2 regions of the Streptomyces prunicolor genome follow, and region 1 is predicted to be linked to the other one. Evidence: riboswitches for the same ligand, from Rfam matches in the RefSeq annotation. Region 1 holds a riboswitch; the other holds the start of a gene.

The links. A riboswitch is a leader RNA that binds a small molecule or an ion and turns the genes downstream of it on or off. The one in region 1 is predicted to bind cyclic di-AMP.
Region 2: it holds a riboswitch for cyclic di-AMP, as region 1 does, so the genes downstream of both, OG588_RS42935 (peptidoglycan DD-metalloendopeptidase family protein) here and OG588_RS01345 (NlpC/P60 family protein) in region 1, are expected to answer to the same signal.

The regions. Positions count from the first base shown of each region.
Region 1 covers NZ_CP108676.1:309,002-316,515, forward strand. The annotation lists gene OG588_RS01335 (glyceraldehyde-3-phosphate dehydrogenase) at 1-1,264, shown strand, start outside; gene OG588_RS01340 (DUF1996 domain-containing protein) at 1,365-3,413, opposite strand; cyclic di-AMP (ydaO/yuaA leader) riboswitch at 3,748-3,921, shown strand; gene OG588_RS01345 (NlpC/P60 family protein) at 3,930-5,576, shown strand; gene OG588_RS01350 (hypothetical protein) at 5,774-6,232, shown strand; gene OG588_RS01355 (endonuclease/exonuclease/phosphatase family protein) at 6,234-7,094, opposite strand; gene OG588_RS01360 (GtrA family protein) at 7,253-7,514, shown strand, end outside.
Region 2 covers NZ_CP108676.1:9,466,057-9,473,570, forward strand. The annotation lists gene OG588_RS42910 (aspartate aminotransferase family protein) at 1-1,041, shown strand, start outside; gene OG588_RS42915 (helix-turn-helix domain-containing protein) at 1,138-1,788, shown strand; gene OG588_RS42920 (DUF6126 family protein) at 1,785-1,910, shown strand; gene OG588_RS42925 (tyrosine-protein phosphatase) at 1,938-2,735, opposite strand; gene OG588_RS42930 (alpha-galactosidase) at 2,905-4,977, shown strand; cyclic di-AMP (ydaO/yuaA leader) riboswitch at 5,280-5,442, shown strand; gene OG588_RS42935 (peptidoglycan DD-metalloendopeptidase family protein) at 5,447-6,388, shown strand; gene OG588_RS42940 (SGNH/GDSL hydrolase family protein) at 6,584-7,369, shown strand; gene OG588_RS42945 (TetR/AcrR family transcriptional regulator) at 7,490-7,514, opposite strand, start outside.

The DNA.
Region 1 (7,514 bases):
CGCCGGCGAGGAGCTCTCCGTCGTCGAGACCCTCCCCTACCTGCGGACGCTCACCACGCTCGACCTGGGCCCCTCGCAGATCGACATCGGCATGCTCGCCGCGACCCACCGCAGCGACGAACGCGGCCTGTCCGTCGAGGAGTTCACCGCCGAGGCCGTCGCCGGCGCCACCGGCGCCGACAAGATCGAGCGCCGCGAGGGCCGCGACGTCGTCCTCTACGGCTTCGGCCGCATCGGCCGCCTGGTCGCCCGTCTGCTCATCGAGAAGGCCGGCTCGGGCAACGGGCTGCGGCTGCGCGCCATCGTCGTACGACAGGGTGGCGAACAGGACATCGTGAAGCGCGCCTCGCTGCTGCGCCGCGACTCGATCCACGGCCAGTTCCAGGGCACGATCACCGTCGACGAGGCCAGCAACACGATCATCGCCAACGGCAACGAGATCAAGGTGATCTACGCGGGCGACCCGTCCGAGGTCGACTACACGGCGTACGGGATCAAGGACGCCATTCTCATCGACAACACGGGCAAGTGGCGTGACCGGGAAGGACTTTCGCAGCATCTGCGGCCCGGGATCGACAAGGTCGTGCTGACCGCGCCCGGCAAGGGCGACGTCCCGAACATCGTGCACGGCGTCAACCACGACACCATCAAGCCGGACGAGCAGATCCTGTCCTGCGCGTCCTGCACCACCAACGCGATCGTGCCGCCGCTGAAGGCGATGGCCGACGAGTACGGTGTGCTGCGCGGCCATGTGGAAACCGTCCACTCGTTCACCAACGACCAGAACCTGCTGGACAATTACCACAAGGCCGATCGTCGCGGCCGTTCGGCGCCGCTGAACATGGTGATCACCGAGACCGGTGCCGCCTCCGCCGTCGCCAAGGCGCTGCCCGACCTGAAGGCGCCGATCACCGGCAGCTCGATCCGGGTCCCGGTGCCGGACGTGTCGATCGCGATCCTCAGCCTGCGGCTCGGCCGCGAGACCACCCGCGCCGAGGTCCTGGACCACCTCCGCGATGTCTCGCTCACGTCTCCGCTCAAACGGCAGATCGACTTCACCACCGCCCCCGACGCGGTGTCGAGCGACTTCATGGGCTCGCGCCACGCCTCGATCATCGACGCGGGCGCCACCAAGGTCGACGGCGACAACGCGATCCTCTACCTCTGGTACGACAACGAGTTCGGCTACTCCTGCCAGGTCGTCCGGGTCGTCCAGCACGTCTCCGGGGTCGAGTACCCGACGTATCCCGCGCCGGCTGTCTGAGGTCTTCTGCCTCGCGCGTTGAACATGTGACGGCCCGGCCACCCCCAAGTCGGGGCGGCCGGGCCGTCGTTGTCACAGACGTGCACGGACGTGCTGTGTGTCAGCGTGTACTGCGCTTACCTCGGTAGAGCACCACGAATCCGGCGATGAGAAGCAGCGCGCCGGCCACGGCGGGCCACAGATTCGCGCCGGTCTCCGCCAGTCCGCCCTGTGCCTGCGGTTGGTTGGGGCCTACGGCTGCGTAGCTCTCCCCGCCCGAGGACGAGTCAGGCGGCGTCGCCGTGGGGCTGCCGACCTGGCCGCCGGAGCCGTTGTCCGAACTCCCCTGCGTCTCGGTCGACTTGGACCCCTCGGTCTTCGTGTCGGCCTTGGGGACCGAGACCGCGGTCGTCAGGTCACCGGGGTCGGTGGTCTGGGTGTCCGTGGGCTCGGGGGCGTTGGTCTCGGTGTCCGGGGCGCTCGTCGCGGGATCCGCGGTGGGCTGGTCGGCGTTGTCACCATTCCCGGCGTTGCCGCCGTTGCCGCCGTTCCCCTCATTGCCGCCGTTCCCGCTGGGCGCGTCGGACGCGGAGCCGGAGGGCGCCGCCGTAGCGGTGTCGGTGGCCGTCGGGGACGCCTCCGGGTCACCCGAGCCGCCGCCCGAACCCGAGCCGCCGCCCGAACCGCCGCCGGTACCGGGGTCGTCGTCCGTCCCGGCGCCGCACTTCTTGCCGTCGTTGATGCAGTTGACCATGTCCTTCATCAGGCCCTCGTCGAAGACGTTGATGAAGTCGCCGTGGTCCGTGACGGGCTTGTGCTGCTGCTCGGGGAAGGAGTCCACCGCGAACAGCGGGGTCGTCTTGCCACCGTCCTGGAGGCTCGGCGCGTTCACGTCGTAGACGATCCGCTGCACCAGCTGCGGAATGGCCTCGAAGCCCGCCGGGCAGGAGCCGTCGGCGGCCTCGAAGGCCACGTGGGTGCGGTGGTTGGCGCTGTCGATGTTGCGGCCGTCCCAGCAGCTCTGGAACTTGAAGGTGCGCACCACGTCGCTGCCCGCGGGGCACAGCGGGTACTTGTCCTTGAGCTGCCGGTCCTCGAACCCGGTGCAGCTCCAGGAGGCGTTGGCGTTGGCCGGGCCGTTCACGAAGGCCTTGGCGTCGCCGGTGATGATGCGCAGGAGGCGCGGCATCGCGACGACCTTGCTCTTCGGGTTGCCCACGAACGTCAGCGTGGCCGCCTTCGCGGTGACGATCTGACCGGAGTTGCCCTCGGTACCGCCGCCGGGCTTGTCGGCGTCCTGCTCCTGCTTGCCGTTCTGCAGGCGCAACACGGGCCAGTAGTAAGTGGACTTGTCGCCCGGGTTCTCACAACTCGTGTCGGCCTTCGCCAGGTCGTCGTCGCTCGCGAAGGCGTTGTTCGACTGGTTGCCGATGTAGTCGTGGAAGTGGTGGGCGCCGTTGGTGACTCCGGGCGCGACGATCACGTTGTCCGAGTTGAACAGGCCGTTCTCGTTGACACCGCACGCGGTGACGAACGTGCCGCGGGAGGCGTCGGCCTGGTCCTGCGGGGTGTTCACGTTGGGCTGTACGGAGGTGATGTCCGCGTAGTCCGAGGCGACGGGCCCGTTGCTGGACTGCTGGTTGCCCTGCTGGTCCTGGCCGTCGCCCTGCTGCTGGTCCTGGCCGGTCGGGTCGGCGCTACCGCTCTGGTCGTCGCCCCCGCTGCCGTTCTCGTCGCCGTTCGTGGGGGCGATCAGGGTGCAGCCCGCGAGGGCGTCGAGGCCTTCCGGGCGGTCCCCGACACGCGCGATGGCGTCGCCGATCCGTCCGATGGTCGCGGCGCGCTTCTCCTTCAACGGATTCATGATCGCGTTGTCGGCGAAGGAGGCGTCCTGGCGGATGGACTCCGTCGAGTCCTTCAGTTTCTGGTAGGCCTCGGTTATCTGCTGGTCCAGAAGCGCGAGTTGGGTGTCGACCTCGGTCTTCGCCTCGTCGGGGACCGTTGTCAACTGGGTGCCGATGTCCGGGCAGTCGATCGTGGCGCCGTCCGAGGCCGCATCCGGAGACCCTTGTTGGGCAGAATCACCGCCCCAACCACCTTCGGACGCCGACGCGTAGACGTTCGCCGCCACCAGTCCTCCGCCGCCCAGCATCAGGGCGACTGCTGCCATCGTCGCGCGTCGTGCGCCTGTGGGGCGTCTGCGCGTGTTGCGTGCCAAGGAAGTTGCTCCTACACGTATCGGTCGGCCCGGATCGTCCCGGCATGGAAATCCCCCGTTCCAATACGGAGCCGGACGCCGGTGTGTTCAACCGTCCCAAAAATTCATAGCGACCTCATATGGATCACCCGGCCCGGCGGACCCATGAGCCCGCGACACGTTTGGGAGAGGTAAAGGTCACAAAAACGTATCGGACATATCGCGCTTCAACCTTCACACGAGGCACACACGTTGGCTAAGTTGGCGCTCAGACCGTACGACCTACTCCGGCGATCAGCGCCGGGCCGCACGGTTTGCGCCGAATCCGGTCTGTCGCTCGCGACAGCCGGAACCGGGGACCCAACCGACTTGGGGTGAATCGGCCCAACTGCCCATCCGGGCAAGGGTCGTAGGGCAATCCTTCCGTGATCGGCCGCCCGAACCCGACAGCTAACTCGGTAGGCGCGATACGGAAGGAGCACGTCTGCCATGCCGGCAGAACGAAGTACGCGCACCGGAGGCAGTGGCCCCACCGTGGACGACCGACCCAGCCGTGACGAAGTGCAGCGGCGGATCAACTCCCTTTACGACAGGGCCGAGACGGCCACCGGAAACTACAACGCCACGCGCAAGATGTCCGGCGCTCCACGCCAGCGTGTCGAGCCCCGTCCCAGCGCGTCGCGTCCTTCCGACCCCGCTCAGGACGCCGTCACCCGGCAGTTGTTCGACCGCGCCCGCGCTCAACTGGGCCCGACCGTACCGGCGGCCCTACCGCCCCGCAGGACTCCCGCCCGTCCGGCCGCAGCCCGGCCCGAGCGGTCCGAACGGCGCCCCGAGCCCGAAGGCGGCGCCCGAGCACTTGAGGCGCAGTCCGGCCGCGCCGTGGCCGAACTGACCGCGGGGACCGGAGTGCCGGGGCCCGCCGCCCCTCAACTCGCGGCGCCTGTCGCCGAGTTGACAGCCGGACCCGTCGCCGCACTGCCGCCCGCCGCGCCGCAAGCCCCCCAGATGCCTCAGATCGCCGCGGTGCAGGCATCTCAGGCACCACAAATGCAGCAGATGGCCCAGATGCCCCAGGCGACCGTCCTCGACCTGCCGCCCGTGCCGTCCATCGAGGTGCCGCCCACGCCCGTCATGGAGGCACAGCAGTTCGCCGTCGCGACTGCCCCGGCACCGGCCTTCGACCCACTCACCGCGGATCTGAACCTGCTCCCGTACATCGCCGCTCCGCGCGCCGAACAGGCCCCGGCGAGTGCCACCTGGCCGCCCGCGCAGACCAACTGGCCCACAGCGGAGACGACTTGGTCGACCGGGGCGATGCCCATGGTCCCCGAACAGCAGACGTGGTCGACCGGGCAGCTGCCCGTCATGCCCGAGCAGCAGGCCTGGGGCACGGGGCAGCTGCCCATCGTGCCCGAACAACAAGCCTGGGCCACAGGCCAGATGCCGGTCGTGCCCCAGCAACAGGCCTGGGAAACAGGGCAGCTGCCCGTCCTCCCCGAGCAACAGGTCTGGGCCACAGGCCAGATGCCCATGGTGACCGAGCAGCGCACCTCGTACCTCACGCCTCAACCGGACTGGCGTCCGCCGCAGCAGGAGTGGCAGCCGACCCCACCCGCCGCCGAGGTCTCCTTCGCCGCGGCCCCGGTCGTCGCTCCCGAGTTCACCCTGCCCACGGCTCCGACGATGGCCCCGGAGATCATTCTTCCTCCGGCCCCGACCATCAGCCCGGCGCCCGCCGCGGCCGTACCCGCCGCACTGCAGGACCCCACCACGCTCAGCAAGACCAGCACCGCGCTCGCCTTCGCCCGCGCACAGATCGGCAGGCCGTGTCTGTGGGGCGCGGCGGGACCGGACGCGTACGACTGCTCCAGCCTCACCCAGGCCGCCTGGAAGGCCGCGGGCGTCCTCCTCCCGCGCACCGCCCAGGAACAGTCCGGCGCCGGCGCGCTCGTCCCGCTCGCGGACATCCGCGCGGGCGACCTGATCTTCTTCTACGACAGCATCGACCACGTCGGCCTCTACACCGGCAACGGCCTGATGATCCACGCGCCGAGCCCGGGTACGCCGATACGCGAGGAGTCGATCTTCTACGCCGGTGCCGCCGCCATCCGGGGCGCCGTACGGCCCGCCTGATCCGATCGGGGCCGGGCATTTCCCGGCCCTGACCGCACACCCCGCGACACTCCCGGCCAACCGCGTCATGGACCCGTACGAGTGGTGCATCCTGGGACACGGTCGTAGCGTCGACAGAGACACGACGACCGTGCCCCGGCAGGCGGGCCCACCGCTGGTGCGGGGTGACGAGGACGAACAGGCGGCCGGGAGCGGACATGTACAAACACACCATGGTCGGAATCGTCACGCTCTGTGCCGCGGCCCTGCTCGGTCCGGCCGTCGCCACCTCGTCGGCGGCCCCGACCACGGTCCCGGTGACCGCCCACCGCCAGCTCCAGGACCCCGTGCTGGTCGACTGCCTCTGGCACCCCGAGGTGCGCCCCACCGACTTCATGCTCGCCTGCGGCGACGGCAACAGCCGCCTCACGTCGCTGCGTTGGACGGACTGGAACGCCAACTCCGCGACGGCCACGGGCGTGAACGTGGTGAACGACTGCAAGCCCTATTGCGCGGTGGGCAAGTTCCACTCGTTCCCGGTCACCGTCCGGCTCGACACCCCGCAGACCTGGAAGCGGCACCCGCAGGTGCGGCAGTACACCGAAATCACCCTGACGTACCCGGGCGCGAGGCCGGACAAGTTCCAGCACACCGTGACCTACCCCCTGTGGAACTGACTCAGAGCGCCAGCTCCACCACGAGCGGCCGGTGATCCGAGATCGCCGTCCTGGGCGCGTGCGCTGTCCCTACGGCGTCCACGCCGAGCCCCGTCGTCATGATGTGGTCGAGCTGGACGAGCGGCCGGTGTGACGGAAAGGTCGCCCGCCGCGCCGAACTCCGCCAGCCACGCGGCGCGGTCGCGTTCAGGGTGAGCCGGGGAAGCGCGCCGAAGAGGTTGAAGTCGCCCATCAGTAGCCGGGGTTGGGGAAGATCGGCGATCCAGCGGCGCACGGTGCGCAGTTGCCCGATGTTCCACCCCGGCACGAACGAGAGATGGACGGCCACGACGGTGAACGGGCCGTGCGGTCCTTCCACCACGGCGGCCAGGGCGGCCCGGGGCTGATCCCGGGCCAGCACCGGAGCGGCCCGCCCGGCCACCCGCAACGGCATACCGAAGGGTGCCGCCGGGAGCCGTAGGGCACGCCACTCGTGGACCGGGAGTCGGGACAGCAACGCCAGTCCGTGCGACGGGACTTGGGGCTGCCGGGCCTCGGGGCCGTAGACGCGCATGCCGGGTTCGTCCGGGTCGAGGACCCAGCCCCGGCCCGGCACGGAACGGCAGTGCAGCGCCGTCGCGTACCGCCAGTCCCGCGCGCCCATCGCATCAGCGGCGACCGCCGCCTGATCGACACCGCCCGACCGTTCCTGGAGCCGGTCGACCTCCTGGAGCGCCACCACATCGGCGTCCAGGGACGCGACGGCTTCGGCGAGGGGCGCCGAGGGCTCGTCGGGGGCAGCGGGCGTCGGGCGGCCGTCCGGCTGGATCCGCCGGCCGTGCAGCACGTTGAACGTCGCGCATCTCACCAGTAACTCACCCATGATCAGGCCGCATTGTACGTAGTCCGTCTGTGGGAGGGGCTCCCCCGTCGCGAAACTATACTTGCGTAACTCAACGACTCCGCTATGGTTGAGTAAGTCAAGCAAACTTACGCGGTCGCATCGCAGAGGCGCAGCGTACGGAGCGGATGGAGACCGCCATGGACGACGCGCCCCGGATCCCGGCCGCTCCCGGTCCGCTCGCCTCCTTCGCCCGGTTCACGGCACTGGGAGGCGGTGTCGGGCTTCTCTCCAGCGGCGCGGTGGCCCTGCTGGCGGAGCAGCTGCCCTGGGCACTGGCGAACGCGCTGATCACCGTCGCCTCCACCCCCCTCTGCACGGAACTCCACGCCCGCTTCACCTTCGCCTCGGGTCGGCACGCCGGATGGCGCCGGCACTGGCAGTCGGCGGGCTCGGCAGCGG
Region 2 (7,514 bases), 9.2 Mb from region 1:
TTGGACCGGGTGTTCTTCGGCAACAGCGGTACGGAGGCGGTCGAGACCGCGCTCAAGTTCGCCCGGTACGCCACCGGGAAACCGCGCGTCCTCTACTGCGACCACGCCTTCCACGGTCTGACCACCGGCTCGCTGTCGGTCAACGGCGAGGACGGCTTCCGCGACGGCTTCGCCCCGCTGCTGCCGGACACGGCCGTACCGCTCGGTGATCTCGACGCGCTGGCACGGGAGTTGAAGAAGGGCGACGTCGCCGCCCTCGTCGTCGAACCGATCCAGGGCAAGGGCGTCCACGAGGCGCCGCCCGGCTATCTGCGCGCCGCGCAGGAACTCCTGCACCAGCACAAGGCGTTGCTCATCGCCGACGAGGTGCAGACGGGTTTGGGTCGTACCGGTGACTTCTACGCCTATCAGCACGAGGAGGGCGTGGAGCCGGACCTGGTGTGTGTGGCCAAGGCGTTGTCCGGTGGTTATGTGCCGGTCGGGGCGACCCTCGGCAAGGACTGGATCTTCAAGAAGGTCTACTCGTCCATGGACCGGGTGCTGGTCCACTCGGCGAGCTTCGGGTCCAACGCGCAAGCCATGGCCGCGGGTCTCGCCGTGCTGTCGGTCATGGAGAACGAGCAGATCGTCGCCAACGCCCGTGCCACCGGGGACCAGTTGAGGACCCGGCTTGCCGCGCTGGTCGACAAGTACGAGCTGCTCGCCGATGTGCGCGGCCGAGGCCTGATGATCGGCATCGAGTTCGGCAGGCCCAAGTCGCTGAAGCTGCGCAGCCGTTGGGCCATGCTCCAGGCCGCGCGCAAGGGACTGTTCGCGCAGATGGTGGTCGTACCGCTGCTCCAGCGGCACCGGATCCTCACCCAGGTCTCCGGCGACCACCTGGAGGTCATCAAACTGATCCCGCCGCTGATCATCGGCGAGCGCGAGGTGGACCGGTTCGTGGACGCCTTCACCGCCGTGATGGACGACGCGCACAGTGGGGGCGGGCTGATGTGGGACTTCAGCAAGACGCTCGTCAAGCAGGCGGTGGCCAACCGGTAGGGGGCTGCCGGTAGAGGGTTTCTGCCGGGCGACGTGGGCTTTTGCCTCTGGGGCAATAAATTTGCCGCAGAGGCAAGTCTGCGGCTCAATGGAGGTATGAGTTCTTCCGAGACCGAGCCGGAATCGCCGACCGGGCCAGAATCACAGATGGGACCGGCCGACGACCTGCCGGCCACCGTCGCACCCCAACTCCGCGCCCTGCGTCGCCGCGCCTCCCTCACCCTGGAGGTCGCCGCCCGCTCCGCCGGACTCTCGCCCGCTCATCTCTCCCGGCTGGAGACCGGGCTGCGCCAGCCCTCGCTGCCGATGCTGCTCGCGCTGGCCCGTATCTACGGTACGACAGTCTCGGATCTGCTCGGCGAGACGGTCACCGACCGGGAAGCCGTCGTACGCGCCGCCGACATGGAACCGACCTACGCCGGCGGCTGGACGTACTGGCAGGCCGGCGCCCACGGCCGCGGGATGCAGTCGTTGCGCGTGCGCATCCCGCACGGCTCCCAGGGCGACATCGTGCGCGTGCACCCCGGCGAGGAGTGGCTGTACGTCCTCAAGGGCCGGCTACGGCTACGCCTCGGGGACACCGCGCACGTCCTCGCGCCGGGCGACAGCGCGCACTTCGACTCGCTCACCCCGCACCGGCTGGCCGCCGCCGACGAGACCGGTGTCGAGGTCCTGTTCGTCCACACCCTGCTGCAGAGCCCCACGGCCACCCTGTGCCTGGGCCCGATCACCGGAGAGACGCCATGAGCGGCAACAACATCGAGGACAAGTTCCCCCGCGCCCTGTGGGTGCGGCTCATCATCTACATCGCTGTCGGCCACCTCTTCGCGGCCTTCATCTACCTGCTGTTCTCCGTGGGCGCCAAGTAGCCCGCCGCAGCGGCCAGTTCAGTCGTTTCAGCCGAGCAGGCGCTCGCGCAGCCGCTCCCGGGTCTCCGGGGTGATCCCCAACCCCTGCTCCAGATAGGCGTCCACGCCGCCCCAGGTCTCCTCGACGGTCTCGAAGGCCGCTGTCAGATACTCGGCGCGGGCGTCGAAGAGGGGGCTGAGGAGCTCCATCACCTCGGGGGAGTAGGCCGAGGCGGAGGAGCCGCTGCGACGCACCTTGTAGCGGCGGTGCTTCGCGTTCGACTCCAGGTAGTCGGCCACGATCGCCTCGCGCTCCACGCCCACGGCGAGCAGCGTCACGGCTATCGACAGGCCCGCGCGGTCCTTGCCCGCCGCGCAGTGCATCAGCGCGGGAACGCTGTCCTCCGCGAGCGAGTGCAGCACCTGGGAGTGCTCGGCGGTGCGCTCCGTGACGATCGTGCGGTACGAGGTGATCATCCGGTGGGCGCCCTTGCCGTCGCCGAGGATCCCGCGCAGCTGGTCTGTCTCGCCGTCGCGGACCATCTTCCAGAACTCGGAGCCGTCCGCCGGGTCGGACAGCGGCAGATTCACATTGCGCACGCCGGGCAGCTCGACGTCGGGACCCTCCAGCTTCTGGTCCGACGCGTTGCGGAAGTCGAAGATCGTGTGCAGCCCGAGGGAGGTGAGGAACGCCGCGTCCTCGTCGGTCGCGTGCGCCAGATGACCGCTGCGGAACAGCACCCCGTGCCGCACCCGCCGTCCGTCCACCGTCGGCAGCCCGCCCACATCCCGGAAATTGCGCACTCCGGACAACTCCGGCTCGGTCGACGGAATCTGCTGCGTCACGAGGACTCCTCCCACTCGGCCCGACGACGCGGCTCACCGGCGGGCACGCTTCCGACGATACGACATCGATTCCACAGGCTCTGAGTTGTCCACAGGCGTTGCCTCGCAGGCCTCGGCCATTGATGATGTTGCTGCTTGAGTGGACTTGTTCGAATCTGTGAGGGACCTGATGCTGGAGATCGCCGAGAACGGCCGTACGTGGGTGCTGTCGGGCCCCACAAGCAGCTACGCCGTCCATCTCACCGAGCACGACGAGCTGCTCCACCTGCACTGGGGCCCGGTGATCGCGCTCGCCGACGCCGAGGAACTCGCCGCCCGCCCGCTGCCCGTGGGCTCCTCCTTCGAGTCCCCGCTCGACGGACGCGAGGAGTACCCCGTCGAGGGCGGCCCCCGCTTCGCACGCCCAGCCCTGTCCGTGCGCACGCCCGAGCGTCGCGGCACGGAGTGGACCTTCGAGCGGTACGACACCGAGGGCGACGAACTGCGGCTCCGGTTCCGGGACACCGGCCTCGCGATCACGTTGCACTACCGGACGCGCGGCGACGTCGTAGAGCGCTGGACGACCCTCGACAACGAGGGGGACGAGGCGCTGGAGCTGCTGCGCGCCGACTCCGCCGTGTGGACGTTGCCCGAGCGGGAGGGGTGGCGGCTGTCGCAGTTGCACGGGCGGTGGGCCGCCGAGTCGCGGCTGGTGCGTTCCGACCTCACCTACGGTGAGAAGGTCATCGGCAGCCGGCGCGGACACACCGGGCACCAGCATCTGCCCTGGGTCGCGCTCGACCTCGACGCCACCGAGGAGCGCGGCGAGGTCTACGGCTGCGCCCTCGGCTGGTCGGGGTCCTGGCGGATCGCCGTGGCCCAACTCCCGGACGCGCGCGTGCAGATCGGCGGCGGCGCCGGGTACGACGACTCCGGGCTGCTCCTCCTGGCGCCGGGGGAGTCCTTCACGACCCCCGTCTTCGCCGGACTGTGGAGCGACGCCGGCTTCGGCGGCGCCAGCCGCACCTGGCACGACTACCAGCGGACGTATGTCATCCCGGACGCGGACCAGGACCGGCCGGTGCTCTACAACTCCTGGGAGGCCACGCAGTTCGACATCTCCGAGGAGCAGCAGGGCGTGCTCGCGCGGCGCGCGGCGGCGGCCGGGGTCGAGCTGTTCGTGGTCGACGACGGCTGGTTCGGGAAGCGCACCAGCGACCGCGCCGGACTGGGCGACTGGACCCCGAACCCGGACCGCTTCCCCGGCGGCCTCAAGCCGCTCGCCGACTACGTGCACGCGCTCGGCATGCAGTTCGGTATCTGGGTCGAGCCCGAAATGGTCAATCCGGACAGCGATCTGTACCGCGCGCATCCCGACTGGGTGCAGTTCCAACCCGGACGAAAGCGGACGGAGTTCCGCAATCAGCTCGTGCTGAACCTGGCTCGCGAGGATGTCCAGGAATACCTCTGGGAGCGGCTCGACACGCTCCTCACGAGCGCCCCCATCGACTACGTGAAGTGGGACTTCAACCGCTGCTTCACGGATGCCGGCTGGCCCGGTGACGCCTATCCGCAGCGCCTCTGGGTCGACCATGTGCGCGCCCTGTACGCCCTGTTCGACCGGTTGCGGGCGGCCCACCCGGGCGTCGCCTTCGAGTCCTGCTCCGGTGGTGGCGGCCGGATCGACCTCGGCATCATGAGCCGTACGGACCAGGTGTGGACCTCGGACAACACCGACCCGCTCGACCGGCTCGCCATCCAGCACGGCTTCAGCCAGATCCACCCCGCGCGCGTGATGGCCGCCTGGGTCACCGACAGCCCGAACACTCAGCTCAACGACCGGGTCAGCAGCCTGCGTTTCCGGTTCGTGAGCGCCATGGCCGGGGTGCTCGGGGTGGGCGGCGACCTCTCGGAGTGGACCGAGGAGGAGCTCGCCGAGGCCCGCCGTTGGGTGGACCTCTACAAGGAGATCAGGCCTCTCGTGCAGCACGGCGACCTCCACCGGCTGCGCCCGCCGAGCGGCGGACTCAGTGCCGTGCAGTACGTGCGCGGCGACGAGACCGTCGTCCTCGCCCTGCTCCAGGCGCAGCACTACGGTGAGCCGCTGCCGGCGCTGCGGCTGCGCGGGCTCGACCCGACAGCTTCGTACGAATGCCTCGAAACGGGTGAAGTACACCGGGGGGCCGTGCTGTTGCACCACGGGTTGCGCACCGGGCTGCGCGGTGACCTTGATGCGACGGTTCTCCGGCTGCGTCGCATCTGAGCGCTCTGTCCTAATTGCAGCCTTCGTTCCAACTCGCTCTGGAATAAGGGGACCTGAGGGGCGTGTACGTGAGCAGCGTCATATTCGTGACCGTGGGTCGTTGGTCATGTTCACGTAATTGACGTGCTTTTGCAGGGGAATTGAGGAGTCGAGGCCCGGGGAATTCACGGAGGGTGACTGTGAATTCCCACAGGCAATCACAAGAAACGCAAATCCGTGGAACCTCCTGCTTGTCCCTTTGCGTCTTCCTCGCTTACGTTCGCCACCAATCCGGACGGACGCCCAATCCTGCCGCCGACCGGACTCCGTACTCACCCACCCGTACGCGGCAGGAGCGGGGGACCCACAGGTAAGACGCCTGTTCCGGTCTCCGGAACGGGCTTGGGGTTAAGTCGCGACCAGCGCGCGGCCGGGCATCTCCAGCTCGCACCCGACAGCTCACCTCGCAGGCGCCGGAGAGGAATTCGTCATGCCCGCGAAGGGTAAGCACCGCCGCCCGAAGGCCCAGCGCCTCACCCGCTCGATAGCCGTAGCCGGAACCGGCGGTGCCGCGCTCGCCCTTCCGCTCGTGGGGGCTGCAGGCGCTCATGCCGCCCCTTCGACTTCCGCTCCGGAAAAGGCAGTTCAGTCCGTTCCGGCGGTTGAGAAGGCGGCGACGGAGAAGGCGGCGACCGCGAAAACCGCGGGCGTCAAGACGTATTCGGTGAAGGCGGGCGACTGGCTCGCGAAGATCGCCGAGGAGCAGGATGTCACCGGCGGTTGGAAGAAGATCTACCAGGACAACCGCGAGGTCATCGGTGGGGACCCGTCGCTGATCCACCCGGGCCTGAAGCTCTCCCTCGGCAAGAAGGCCTCGACGGGCGGGACGGACACCGGCACTTCGTCCAAGTCGTCCGGTACTTCGTCTTCTTCGTCCTCGTCGTCCTCTGCTTCTTCTTCTTCTTCTTCTTCGTCGAAGAGCAGCTCGGCCGCGCAGAGCGACAACAGCACCAGTACCTCCACCGGTTACACGCTCCCTGTGACCGGCGGCACCATCGGCACCGGCTATCACGTCGCGGGCAGCATGTGGTCCAGCGGCTATCACACCGGCGTCGACTTCGTCGTCCCGACCGGTACCACCGTCAAGGCGGTCGCCGCGGGCACGGTCGTCTCGGCGGCCTACGACGGCGCCTACGGCAACGAGGTCGTCATCCGGCACGCGGACGGCGAGTACTCGCAGTACGCCCACATGTCGCAGCTGTCGGTCTCGGCCGGCCAGACGGTGACCGAGGGCCAGCAGATCGGCCTCTCCGGCGCGACCGGCAACGTGACCGGCCCGCACCTGCACTTCGAGATCCGGACCACGCCGTACTACGGCTCGGACGTGGACCCGGTCGCCTACCTGCGCTCGCACGGCGTCACCGTCGGCTGACACCGGAGCCCGGAGCCTGGCGCCGGGCAGTTCCGGGGTCAACGCCCCTGATCAGAGGGTTATTCCGACTTTGGACAACCCTTTACAAGTGGCTTATATCACCGCCCGTCAACCCCTAAATACGATCGCGTAGGTCACAGCTCAGGGTGAATTATGGTTGCCGTGGCTAACGATTCGAAGAGTGACAACAGATCAGTGATCGGGTCGTACGTGGCGGTGGGGGACAGCTTCACCGAGGGCGTCGGCGATCCTGGGCCCGACGGGGCGATGGTCGGCTGGGCCGACCGGTTCGCGGTACTGCTCGCGGACCGGCGGCCCGAGGGCGACTTCGAGTACGCCAATCTCGCGGTGCGCGGGAAGCTGCTCGACCAGATCGTGGCCGACCAGCTCACCCGGGCCAAGGAGATCGGGCCCGACCTGGTCACCCTGGCCGCGGGCGGCAACGACATCATCCGTCCGGGCACCGACCCCGACGAGGTCGCCGAGCGCTTCGAACGCGCGGTCGCCGACCTCACCGCCGCCGTCGGCACCGTCATGGTGACGACCGGCTTCGACACCCGCGGCGTGCCCGTGCTCAAGCATCTGCGCGGCAAGATCGCCACCTACAACGGACATGTGCGGGCCATCGCCGACCGCTACGGCTGTCCGGTGCTCGACCTGTGGTCCCTCAAGACGGTCCAGGACCGGCGGGCCTGGGACGGCGACCGGCTCCACCTCTCTCCCGAGGGGCACACGCGCGTGGCACTCCGCGCCGGCCAGGTCCTCGGCGTCGAGGTCCCGGCCGACCCGGACCAGCCCTGGCCCCCGCTGCCGCCGCGCGGCACGCTCGACGTCCGGCGCGACGATGTGCACTGGGCGCGCGAGTACCTGGTGCCGTGGATCGGGCGCCGACTGCGGGGCGAGTCCTCGGGGGACCACGTGGAGGCGAAGGGCGCGCTGTCTCCGGACGACATCAAGATGCGGATCGAGCGGGTGGCCTGACGGGGCGACGCGCCGATAGGGCGACGCGGTAACGGGGTGACAGGTGCGGAGCTGCCCCCTCGGAGAGGCGGCATTTTTCGGAAGGCGTCTCCTCGAAGAGGCGGCTTTTGAAGGGACGGCTCAGGGAGCGGCCAACGCCGCCCGC